Linked DNA regions of Methylosinus sp. H3A. The protein of the gene in region 1 interacts with the protein of each later gene in a pairwise test. Links are inferred from orthologs where the notes say so. Each region holds a gene or a part of one and is shown on either strand. Other genes may lie near its edges.

Region 1 (6,007 bases):
ATCAAAAAAATCTCTTAAAGATTAACTTTTCTTTTTGTGTCGTTTTGGGCTAGCTCCAATGCCGGGAAGAGCGAACGGCGTCCCCTACGTCCTATGTCCAGCTCGTCCTGTTTCCTGACCTTGCCGGAGCCGAAGCGCAATGGGTGATCGTAAGCCGCTCCTCGCCGTTCTCAACGGCGAAGCTCGAGTCGTTCCGCCGATCTGGCTGATGCGGCAAGCAGGCCGTTATCTTCCAGAATATCAGGAGCTTCGCGCCAAGGCCGGGAGTTTTCTCGACACCTGCTACAATCCGCAGACCGCGGCGCGGATCACTCTGCAGCCGATCGAGCGCTTCGGTTTCGACGCGGCGATTTTGTTCAGCGATATTCTCGTCGTGCCGGATGCGCTCGGGCAGAAGGTCTGGTTCGAATCCGGGTCCGGCCCGCGGCTCGTCCCGGTCGAGAGCGACAGCGACATAGCGGCTTTGGCGGAGAGTTTCGACATCGAGAAGCTTTCGCCGGTGTTCGAGACGATCGACCGGGTGAAGGGCGAGCTGCCGAAATCGGTCGCCTTCATCGGCTTCTGCGGCGCGCCCTGGACCGTGGCGAGCTATATGATCGCCGGCCGCGGCACGCCGGATCAGGCGCCGGCGCGGCTCTTTGCTTTTCGGCGGCCGGAGGCCTTCGCGCGGCTCATCGACATTCTGGCCGACGCCTCGATCGTCTATCTCATTCGGCAGATCGACGCCGGCGTCGAGACGCTGCAGATTTTCGACAGCTGGGCGGGCGTGCTTCCGCCTCTGGAATTCGAGCGCTGGGTCGTCGCGCCGCTGAAAAAGATCATCGGGGCGGTGAAGACCGCGCGGCCGGGCGTTCCGATCATCGCTTTCGTGCGCGGCGGCGCGACGCATCTGCCGGGTCTCGCCGAAAGGCTGGGAGCCGACGCGCTCGGGCTCGACACGGCGATCGATCCTGTCTGGGCGGTGAAGGAAATTCCCGCAGGGACGGCGCTGCAGGGAAATCTCGATCCGCTCGCTCTGCTCGCAGGCGGCGCGGCGCTCGATCGAGAGATCGACGCGATCTTGCATTGTTTCGCGGGGCGTCCGCATATTTTCAATCTGGGTCATGGCGTCTTGCCGGAGACTCCGCTCGAGCATGTCGCGCAATTGATCGGGCGCGTTCGCAGAACAGGAAATTGAGTCATGTATCTCTGGATCAAAGCTTTGCATGTGATCGCGGTGATCGGCTGGATGGCAGGGCTGCTCTATCTGCCGCGGCTCTTCGTCTATCATACGGAAGTGGGGCAGGGTGCGCCCTCCGCATTGTTCAAGAAGATGGAGCGCCGGCTGGCGCTCTACATCATGGCGCCGATGATGATTGTCGCTTGGCTCGCTGGTCTGGCGCTGATCTATTTCGGCTCCTTTCACGGCGCGGGATGGCTGCATGCCAAATTGGCGCTGGTCGTCCTTCTGACCGGCGTTCACTTCTATTTCGGCGTCACGCAAAAGGCTTTCGAGCGGGACGAGAATCGCCGGCCGGCGAAATTCTTCCGATTCGTCAATGAAGTTCCGACGCTGCTGATGATCGGCATCGTCGTGCTGGTGATCGTCAAGCCGTTCTGACTTCAGGGTTTTTTCTGAAGATTCACCGAATTGTCACGAGCTTCGGGCGGATGGCTTGCGTTTCCGCCCGAAAGGGATTAATTGCTCTATCGCTCACCTCAGGCAGATCGTCGTTTCAAACGACAGCCGGATCCAAGACCGGCTCATCGGGGCATCGGCTCCCGCATCCTTCTGCCCATCCCGCCCTAGCCCAAGTTTTCCGAATATCGTCGAGGATTGTCCCAAATGGGGGAAATCAAGCTTCAGGACCTGAAGTCCAAGTCGGCCGCCGAGCTTCTCGCCTTCGCGGAGGAGCATGAGGTCGAGGGCGCGTCGCTGATGCGCCGTCAGGAACTGCTCTTCGCCATACTGAAACAATTCGCCGGTCGCGACGTCGAGATCGTCGGCGAAGGCGTCGTGGAGGTGCTGCAGGACGGCTTCGGCTTCCTGCGTTCGCCGGACGCCAATTATCTCGCCGGCCCGGACGATATTTACGTGTCTCCTTCGCAGATTCGCCGCTTCGGCCTGCGCACCGGCGACACTGTCGAGGGCATGATCCGCAGCCCCAAGGAGGGCGAGCGCTATTTCGCGCTGCTCAAGGTCAATTCGATCAATTTCGAAGACCCTGAGAAGGTGCGGCACAAGGTTCCCTTCGACAATTTGACGCCGCTCTATCCAGATGAGCGGCTGAAGCTCGAAATCGACGATCCGACGCGCAAGGATCTCTCCGCTCGCGTGATCGATCTCGTCGCGCCGATCGGCAAGGGTCAGCGCGCTCTGGTCGTCGCGCCGCCGCGCACCGGCAAGACCGTGCTGCTGCAGAATATCGCGCAGTCGATCACCACCAATCATCCGGAATGTTATCTGATCGTGTTGCTCATCGACGAGCGCCCGGAGGAAGTGACCGACATGCAGCGCTCTGTGAAGGGCGAGGTCGTGTCCTCGACTTTCGACGAGCCGGCCGTGCGTCACGTTCAGGTCGCGGAGATGGTCATCGAGAAGGCCAAGCGCCTGGTCGAGCATCGTCGCGACGTGGTGATTCTGCTCGATTCGATCACTCGTCTCGGCCGCGCCTACAACACTGTGGTTCCGTCCTCCGGCAAGGTGCTGACCGGCGGCGTCGACGCCAATGCTCTGCAACGTCCCAAGCGCTTTTTCGGCGCGGCGCGCAATATCGAAGAGGGCGGCTCGCTGACCATCATCGCCACGGCGCTGATCGACACCGGCTCACGCATGGACGAAGTGATCTTCGAGGAGTTCAAGGGCACGGGCAATTCGGAGATCATTCTCGACCGCAAAGTCTCCGACAAGCGCGTCTTCCCGGCGATCGACATCACCCGCTCCGGCACCCGCAAGGAAGAGCTGCTGGTGCCCTCGGACATTCTCAAGAAGATGTATGTGCTGCGTCGTATCCTCAATCCGATGGGCACGGTGGACGCGATCGAGTTCCTGCTCGGCAAATTGCGCGAGACGCCCAAGGGCAACGCCAGCTTCTTCGATTCGATGAACACCTGAGGCGGCGCCCTCGGACGCGCCGGCGATGTGAATTCGCGGGGAGAGCGCGTTCGAGGGCATTTGCTATCGCCAGCCGATCGATCGTCATCGGCTGGCGCGCAAAAGCCTCGAAGCTAAAAACAATCCGTACTACATAACAATTAAAGTCGTTTTTTGGGCCTCGCTCGAGCCGAAATTGCTTGTGTCACCGCAAACGCCACTCGAATATGCACTGGCCGGATGATTGTTCATCGGTCTGAAAGGCGTTGGGATAAGTTTCTTTCTCAGGGCCGGAAATTCGAGTAGAGCGGTCCGATCATGCGGCGGATGACAGTCTGACCATGTCGAGCGAAACGATCTTTGCCTCGGCCACCGGCGCCGGGCGCGCGGCGGTCGCGGTGATTCGGCTGTCGGGCCCGATGGTCGGCGCAGTGTTGGCGCGGCTGGCGGGACGTGTTCCAGAGCCCCGATTTGCGCATTATGCGCGCCTCGCGGACCCGCGCGACGGCGAGACGATCGACCGCGGGCTCGTGCTCTATTTCCCACAGCCGAACTCGCCGACAGGCGAGGATTACGCCGAATTGCAGATTCATGGCGGCCGCGCGGTGACGCACGCAGTTTTGCGGGTTCTGGGTGATTTTCCAGGCCTGCGAGAGGCGCAACCGGGGGAGTTCGCACGGCGAAGCCTGGCCAATGGCAAGATGGATTTGTCGCAGGTCGAAGGCCTCGCAGATTTGATCGAGGCGGAGACAGAGTTTCAGCGTCGGCAGGCGATCAGGGCGCTGGGCGGAGCCTTGCGCAAGCGCGTGGAGAGCTGGCGAGAAAGACTGATCCGCGCGCTGGCCCTGGTCGAGGCCGAGCTGGATTTTTCCGATGAGGGCGACGTGTTCGAGCCGGCGACGGCGCTTCGGCCATTGCTGGAGCCCCTCGGCGAGGAAATGGCGGCGGTGCTGAAGACGGGCGATCGGACCGAGCGGCTCCGCGACGGCTATGTCGTTCTGCTGCTCGGGGCGCCGAACTCCGGCAAATCGACGTTGCTCAATGCGCTGGCGCAGCGGGAGGTGGCGATCGTCTCCCCGGTTCCGGGAACGACGCGGGATATGATCGAGGTTCATCTCGACCTCGGGGGCATGCCGGTCACGCTTGTCGATACGGCAGGTTTGCGGGAGGCGACGGATGAAATCGAACGGATCGGCGTCGCGCGGACGCGGGCGCGGATCGGTGAGGCGGATCTTCTCGTCTGGCTGTCGGAAGGAGGCGTCGAGTCGCCGCGAGAGCCGATCGAAGACGTCGAATTCATTCGCGTCGCGACCAAGGCCGATTTGCTGAATTGCACATCAGATGATCTTGCAATTTCCGCTCGAACAGGGTTTGGAATAGAACGACTTCTGGAGGAAATGGCGGATCGCGCGAAGCGGCGTTTGGGCGATGGTTCGACTGCGCTTCTCACGCGCGAACGGCATAGGCGGCTTGTCCAGGAGGCGAAAGACGCGATCGAGGCGTGTCTCGATTCGGGTAAGCCGCTCGAATTCGTTGCAGACGATCTTCGCATCGCGGGCCGGGCGCTCGGCCGAATCGTCGGGGCGGTCGATGTCGAGGATGTGCTGGATGCGATTTTCTCGCAGTTTTGCATCGGGAAATAAAGTTTCACGTGAAACAGACGCGAGGGCTTGAGAGGTGAGCTCGGCCGCCTATGACGTGATTGTGATCGGGGGCGGACATGCCGGCTGCGAGGCCGCGGCCGCCGCCGCTCGTCTCGGCGCGCGCACGGCGCTCGTCACCCACGCTCACGCCACGATCGGCGCCATGTCCTGCAATCCGGCGATCGGCGGGCTGGGCAAAGGCCAGCTCGTCCGCGAGATCGACGCTCTCGATGGGCTCATGGGCCGGGTCGCCGACGCCGCCGGAATCCAATTTCGCCTGCTCAATCGTTCGAAAGGTCCGGCGGTGCGGGGCCCGCGCGCTCAAGCCGACCGCAAGCTCTATCGCGCGGCGATGCAGGCGGCCATAGCGGCGACGCCGGGGCTCGACGTCATAGAAGGTTCGGTCGAAGGGTTGGCGATCCAGCAGGGCCGCGTGGCCGGTGTCAGTCTCGATGGCGTGACCCTCGCCGCGGGCGCTGTCGTGGTGACGACAGGCACCTTCCTGAACGGCGTTATTCATATCGGCGCGACGCAGCTCTCCGCCGGGCGCATGGGCGAGCGTCCCTCGATCGGCTTGGCGGAAGATTTGCGAAAAATCGGCTTTGCGACGCGACGCCTCAAAACCGGCACGCCGCCACGCCTCGATGGACGCACGATCGACTGGGGGCGTCTCGAGGAACAGAAGGGCGATGAGACGCCGGAGCCCTTCTCCTATCTCACCAAGGCCATCGTCAATCCGCAGATCGTCTGCCACATCACCCGCACCAACGCCGCGGCGCATCGAGTCATTCTCGACAATCTCCAGCATTCGCCGATGCGCAGCGGCGCCATTTCGGGGCCCGGCCCACGCTATTGCCCCTCGATCGAGGATAAGGTCACGCGCTTCGGCGATCGCGACGCCCATCAGATTTTCCTCGAGCCGGAAGGCCTCGACGACGACACTGTCTATCCGAACGGGGTCTCCACCTCGTTGCCGGAACAGGTCCAGCAGGCGTTCATTCAGAAGATCGAGGGACTCGCGACGGCGCGGATACTGCGGCCAGGCTATGCGATCGAATATGATTTCGTCGATCCGCGCGAGCTCGACGCGACATTGGAGACGAAGCGCGTCCCAGGACTTTTCTTCGCCGGTCAGCTCAATGGGACGACGGGCTATGAAGAGGCCGCCGCGCAGGGGTTGGTCGCGGGCCTCAATGCGGCGGCGCGCGCGGCGGGAAAGAGCGCTGTCGTCTTCGATCGCGCCGAGGCCTATCTCGGTGTGATGATCGATGATCTCGTCACCCGCGGCGTC
Region 2 (6,070 bases), 2.3 Mb from region 1 along the record:
AAGTCGTCGATGCGATCGAGCGCGGCGATCTCGGCGATCTCCGCGAGGAGCTCGGCGACCTGCTGCTGCAGGTCGTCTTCCACGCGAGGCTGGCGGAGGAGGTCGGAGCTTTCGCCTTCGTCGATGTCGTCGCGGCGATCTCCGACAAGCTCATCCGCCGCCACCCACATGTATTCGGCGACAAAACCGCGGCCTCGGCGGCCGACGTCTCGGTGCAATGGGCGCAGATCAAGGCGCGCGAAAAGCAGCTCCGCGCCGAGCGCCGCGGCATAGAGGAGGCGCCGGGCCTGTTGGACGGCGTTCCACCCGCCCTGCCCGCTCTGACGCGCGCGATCAAATTGCAGGAGAAGGCCGGCAAGGTCGGCTTCGACTGGAACGACGCGCGGCTCGTGCTCGAGAAAATTCGCGAGGAGACGCTGGAGGTGGAAGCGGAGCTCGGGGAAGGAGACGCGCCTCCCTCGCCCGCGGTCGCGGAGGAGATCGGCGATCTTCTCTTCGCCGTCGCCAATCTCGCCCGCCATGTCGGGGCCGATCCCGAGCAGGCGCTGCGCGGCGCCAACGCCAAATTCGAGCGGCGCTTTCGCTTCATCGAGCGCGCGCTCACGGAAAAGGGAACGCGCCCGCAGGATTCGACGCTAGACGAGATGGAAGCATTGTGGCTCGCGGCGAAAGCCGCCGAGCGTGCGTGAGCAGCGGCCCGCTCACTTTTCGAATTTTTCCAGAACCCAGGGCTCGCCGCGTCCCTCGCTCAGCCATGCCTGATAGCTCGGCAGAGCGAGAATCGCGTGCATATAATCCTGCGCTTGCGACGAGACCTCGAGGACATAGGTCGTAAATCGACAGACGACCGGCGCAAACATGGCGTCCGCGGCGGAGAAGGCGCCGAAGAGAAACGGCCCCTCCGATCCGAAGCGCGCTCTCGCGTCGCGCCAGGCGGCGTCGATACGCGCGATATCGGCGGCGGCCTCCCGGCTCGGCGGCGCGATCGGGCGCGGCGCGCGGCGGAAATTGGTGGGGAATTCACTTCGCATCGAGGTGAAGCCGGAATGCATTTCCGCCGCGAGCGAGCGCGCCAGAGCCCGCGCCGCCGGATCGCGCGGCCAGATCGCGAGATCGGGAAAGCGCTCGGCGATGAATTCGATGATGGCGAGCGAATCCCAGACGATTACGTCGTCGCTGCGTAGCGCCGGAACCTTCCCGGCCGGCGAAAAGGCGAGGAGCCTCTCTTTCGACTCCGGGCCATAGAGCGGAACCACCGTCTCCTCGAAGGGAATCTCGAATTGCTTCAGCAGCAGCCAGGGCCGCAGCGACCAGGAGGAATAGGCCTTATTGCCGACGAGCAGGGAGAGAGTCATCGAAGCGTCCTCAATGGGCGGTCTGGGAAAAGAGGCTCAGCAAAATGACGCCGGCGATGATGAGACCCATTCCGGCCATTTCTCCGGCATTGAGCGTCTGGCGAAACACCAACCAGGCGACGAGGGCGATCAACGCTTGGCCGACGCCCGACCATATCGCATAGGCGACGGCGACCGGAATGCTGCGCAGAGCGAGCGACAGCAGGAAAAAGGACACGCCATAGCCGATGACGACGATGATCGAAGGCAAAGGCTTCGAAAAAGCCTCGCTCGCCTTGAGCGCGGAGGTTCCGACGACCTCGCAGAGAATGGCGATCACCAGATAGATTCGATCCATGATGCGGAGGCCCCTCGGAGTGCGAACGCCTCGCGGCTCGAGGCGCGCCTATGAAATTAGCGCGCGCGCCGCCGGGTCGTCGCTTCCGCGCGCACTTCGGCCTGCGGATAGCGCCGCGTCACCCCGTCGAATCGCTCCGGCGCGACGCGCACGACAAGCCGCGCTCTCCCGTCCGGCAAAGTCTGCCGATCCAGCACTTCCGTATGGGCGTGGAGCCAGGCGATGCCGGCGCCGTCGGCGGGATCGAGCTCGACCTCGAGCCGGACGCGCCCTTCCGCCAGTCGCGTCTCTATGCGATCGAGCAGCGCGTCGAGCCCCTCCCCGGTCAGCGCCGAGACGAGCGAGGGACGGTCGACGCCCTTGCGGCCGCGCGCGGCGACGCGCATGGCGGCGAGCCGCTCCGGATCGAGCGCGTCGATCTTGTTCCAGACCTCGAGAATGCGCGTCCCCGCCTCGCCGGAAAGGCCGAGCTCGCCGAGAATGGATTCGACGTCGGAGGCCTGCGCCTCCCAATCGGGATGCGAAACGTCGCGCACATGCAGGATGACGTCGGCCAGCGTCACCTCTTCCAGCGTGGCGCGGAAGGCGGAGATCAGCATGGTCGGCAGATCGGAGATGAAGCCGACCGTATCCGAAAGCAGGATCTTTGCGCCATGCGGCAGGCGAATCTGCCGCAACGTCGGGTCGAGCGTCGCGAACAGCATGTCCTCGGCCAGCACGCCGGCCTTGGTCAGGCGATTGAACAGCGTCGATTTGCCGGCGTTGGTGTAGCCGACGAGCGCGACGACCGGATAGGGCACCTCGCGGCGCTTCTTGCGGTGCAGGCCGCGCGTGCGCTTGACCTGGTCGAGGTCGCGCTCGATGCGCGCCATGCGCTCCTCGATGAGGCGGCGATCGGTCTCGATCTGCGTCTCGCCGGGGCCGCCGAGGAAGCCGAAGCCGCCGCGTTGACGCTCGAGATGGGTCCAGGATCGCACGAGGCGCGATTTCTGATAGGCGAGATGGGCGAGCTCGACCTGCAGCGCGCCCTCCTTGGTGCGGGCGCGGCGGCCGAAAATCTCGAGGATCAGCCCGGTGCGGTCGATGACCTTGGCGCCCCAGGCTCTTTCCAGATTGCGCTGCTGCACCGGCGAGAGCTGGCAATCCATCGTCACCAGCTCCGCCTCGGCGGCTTTCACCGTCTCGGCGATCTCCTCGACCTTGCCCTTGCCGAGATAGGTCGCGGGCCGGACGTCGTGCAGAGAGACGGCGATCTCGCCGACGATGTCGAGCTCGATCGCCTCGGCGAGGCCGACCGCTTCGGCGAGCCGGGAGACAGGATCGCGCTCCGCCCCCTGCCCCGCGGCTTCGGAAGGCCGCGTGCGCGTGGGATAGGGGCCGACCACGAGAGCCTTTGTGGACGCGCCGGCGGTCCGGTCCTCGGACGCTGATGTTTTTTCGCTCAACCCGACCTCGACCCGCTGAGCGAAGCGCGGCGGCGGCTCGCCCCGCATCTTGTCAGCGTCTATTGTTTTCGCGGGACTTTCAACGGAAAATCGGGCGCCGATCTTCCGAAATCCCGCTCAGCGATGGCGTTCTGGCGCGCTCTCCGCGCCTTCCTCACCCGGCTCGAACATATGGATCGGATGACCGGGCATGATCGTCGAGATCGCATGTTTATAAACGAGCTGGGAATGCCCATCGCGGCGCAGCAAGAGGCAGAAATTGTCGAACCAAGTCACGATGCCCTGCAATTTGACGCCGTTGACCAGAAAAATCGTGAGCGGGACTTTGTTCTTCCTCACGTAATTCAAAAACGTATCTTGCAGATTCTGCGCGCGTTCGGAGGACATCGGCTATCCTGTTCTGTTTTTCGTTATCGGGGCGACTTGCGTCGCTCTTATCGGTCCATAGCCATCCAACCGCATATTAGAGACTGCGCCGGCGCAATGCGCAAGACGCAACTCCTTCATGCGGCGAAAGGCCTCCACTTACGGTCCTGTAACTCGCTGTTTCGACGTGTTTACGACGAGACGAAACGCATCAACTAGAGCCAAACAGCCGCAGAGCCAATAGGAAATTTTCACAAGGTCTTGTATCGGCGAGATTTGTCGCCTCATTCGATGGCGAGCGACTTCAACTTGCGATGGAGCGCCGACCGCTCCATTCCGATAAATTCGGCCGTTCGGGAAATATTGTTGCTGAAGCGATTGAGCTGGGCGATCAGATATTCTCTCTCGAACACTTCCCGCGCCTCGCGCAGCGGCAGGCTCATCAGTTTCTCGCCACGCACGCCGGCCGGCGTCGAGGGGACGAGCTGGCCGATCTCCGAGGGCAGCATATCGGCGGAAACCTCGGCGGTCGCGTCGCCGGCGGTCAAAATCATCAGCCGCTCCACATTGTTGCGGAGCTGGCGGATATTGCCGGGCCAGTCGTGCAATTGCATGACGGCGAGCGCGTCCTCGCTGATCTTGCGGCGCGGCATGCCGGAGGTCGCCGACACCTGCTCCATGAAATATTCGATGAGCTCGGGGATATCTTCGCGACGCTCGGCGAGCGAGGGGATGCGGATCGGCACCACGGAGAGGCGATGGAAGAGATCCTCGCGCAGCGCCCCCTCCTCTATCGCCGAGGCGAGGTCGCGCGCCGACGAGGAGATGATACGCACATCGACCTCGACGCGCGCCGTCCCGCCGACGCGCTGAAACGTCTGCTCGACGAGGACGCGCAGGATTTTCGACTGCGTGTCCTTGGGCATGTCGGCGATCTCGTCGAGAAAGAGCGTGCCGCCATGGGCCTCCTCGAGCGCGCCGATCTTACGGGGCCCGTCGCCGCCCTCGCTGCCGAAGAGCTCGATCTCCATATTTTCCGGCGTGATCGTCGCCGCATTGATGACGACGAAGGGGCCGAGGGCGCGCTGCGAAGCCGCATGGAGACAACGCGCGGCGAGCTCCTTGCCCGAGCCGGGCTGGCCGGTGATGAGCACGCGCGAATTGACCGGCGCGACGCGGGCGATGATCTGCTGCAGCTGATGCGCCGGGAAGGAGCTGCCGACGATGCGGTCCGAGGCGCCGGCGCGCTGGCGCAGCGCGCTGATCTCGCGGCGCAGATGCGAGGCCTCGAGCGCGCGCTCGGCGACGAGCAGGAGACGATCCGCCTTGAATGGCTTCTCGATGAAGTCATAGGCGCCGAGCTTTATGGCGCTCACCGCTGTTTCTATATTGCCGTGGCCCGAGATCATCACCACAGGCAGATCTTTGTGCTGCTTCTGGATGATCTCCAGAACCTGCATGCCGTCGAGGCGCGAGCCCTGCAGCCATATGTCGAGGAAGACGAGATGCGGGCGGCGCTGCTCGATCGCCGCCAGCGCGCCATCGGCGTCCTTGGCGGTGCGAACGCCATGGCCTTCGTCGCCGAGAATGCCGGCGACGAGCTCTCTGATGTCTTCCTCGTCGTCGACGATGAGAATGTCGCTGACCATCTGCCTCACCATTCACGAAGTCCGCGCCTGCGCCTCCTCCGCCGCGGCGGCCTCGCCGAGCGGAATGAACAGGCGCACACAGGCGCCGGTTCCGGAGGGGGCGTCGAGCAGTTCGAGTCGTCCGCCATGGTCCTCGATGATCTTGGCGACAATAGGCAGGCCGAGCCCGGTGCCCTCGGCGCGCGTCGTCATATAAGGCTCGAGCAGGCGCTGTCGGTTGAAGGCCGGGAATCCCTTGCCATTGTCGATCACATCGATCTCCGCCATTGCGTCGCGCACGCCGAGGCTGATATCGATCCGCTTGGCGTCATGCGCCGCGGCGTCCTCGCGGGCGGCGATGCCCTCGGCGGCGTTTTTCACGATATTGGTGAGCGCCTGCGACAAGAGCCGCCGGTCGAAGACCGCGAAGACCGGCGCGTCCGGCAGTGTCAGTGTCATTTCCACGTCGTTATGGGCGACTCGCGTCAGAAAAAAGGCCTGGCGCATGCAGTCGCACAGATCGTCGCGCTCGGGCCGCGCCTTGGGCATGCGGGCGAAGGAGGCGAATTCGTCGACCATGCGCTTGATGTCGTCGACCTGCCGCACGATCGTGTCGGTGCATTGGTCGAAGATGTCGCGCTCGAAGGTGATGTGCTTGCCATATTTGCGCTTCAGGCGCTCGGCGGAGAGCTGGATCGGCGTCAGCGGATTTTTGATCTCATGAGCGATGCGCCGAGCGACATCGGCCCAGGCGGAGGTCCGCTGCGCGGTGACGAGATCGGTGATGTCGTCGAGCGTCACGACGAAATCCGAGCCCCCCTGCTGCATGCTCGCCGAAGTGACTCGAACGGCGAGCGTCAGCTCCTTGGCGCCGCGCCTGATGTTGATCTGCGTCTGAATAGCGCGCGGAAAGGCTTCCACCGCATCGGCCAGAATGGG

The links.
Region 2: the proteins of rho (region 1) and hfq interact in binary tests that used the Escherichia coli proteins (3 or more experiments, as listed by UniProt). The link is inferred for Methylosinus sp. H3A from one-to-one orthologs.

What each region holds. Positions count from the first base shown.
Region 1 is NZ_JADNQW010000005.1:1,378,117-1,384,123, reverse strand. Bases 1,169-3,959 are described here. They hold rho (transcription termination factor Rho), read left to right. Parts: upstream 1,169-1,825; coding sequence 1,826-3,094; downstream 3,095-3,959. Other genes in these bases: mnmE (tRNA uridine-5-carboxymethylaminomethyl(34) synthesis GTPase MnmE), read left to right, coding at 3,415-3,959; hemJ (protoporphyrinogen oxidase HemJ), read left to right, coding at 1,181-1,600; hemE (uroporphyrinogen decarboxylase), read left to right, coding at 1,169-1,177. Outside these bases: more of hemE, read left to right, coding at 140-1,168; more of mnmE, read left to right, coding at 3,960-4,716; tRNA uridine-5-carboxymethylaminomethyl(34) synthesis enzyme MnmG, read left to right, coding at 4,751-6,007. UniProt on the Escherichia coli protein: Facilitates transcription termination by a mechanism that involves Rho binding to the nascent RNA, activation of Rho's RNA-dependent ATPase activity, and release of the mRNA from the DNA template.
Region 2 is NZ_JADNQW010000005.1:3,631,586-3,637,655, reverse strand. Bases 1,890-4,743 are described here. They hold hfq (RNA chaperone Hfq), read right to left. Parts: upstream 3,525-4,743; coding sequence 3,255-3,524; downstream 1,890-3,254. Other genes in these bases: IY145_RS19775 (sigma-54 dependent transcriptional regulator), read right to left, coding at 3,788-4,743; hflX (GTPase HflX), read right to left, coding at 1,890-3,137. Outside these bases: mazG (nucleoside triphosphate pyrophosphohydrolase), read left to right, coding at 1-689; IY145_RS19795 (glutathione S-transferase family protein), read right to left, coding at 702-1,355; IY145_RS19790 (multidrug efflux SMR transporter), read right to left, coding at 1,366-1,692; more of hflX, read right to left, coding at 1,749-1,889; more of IY145_RS19775, read right to left, coding at 4,744-5,152; IY145_RS19770 (sensor histidine kinase), read right to left, coding at 5,165-6,070. UniProt on the Escherichia coli protein: RNA chaperone that binds small regulatory RNA (sRNAs) and mRNAs to facilitate mRNA translational regulation in response to envelope stress, environmental stress and changes in metabolite concentrations.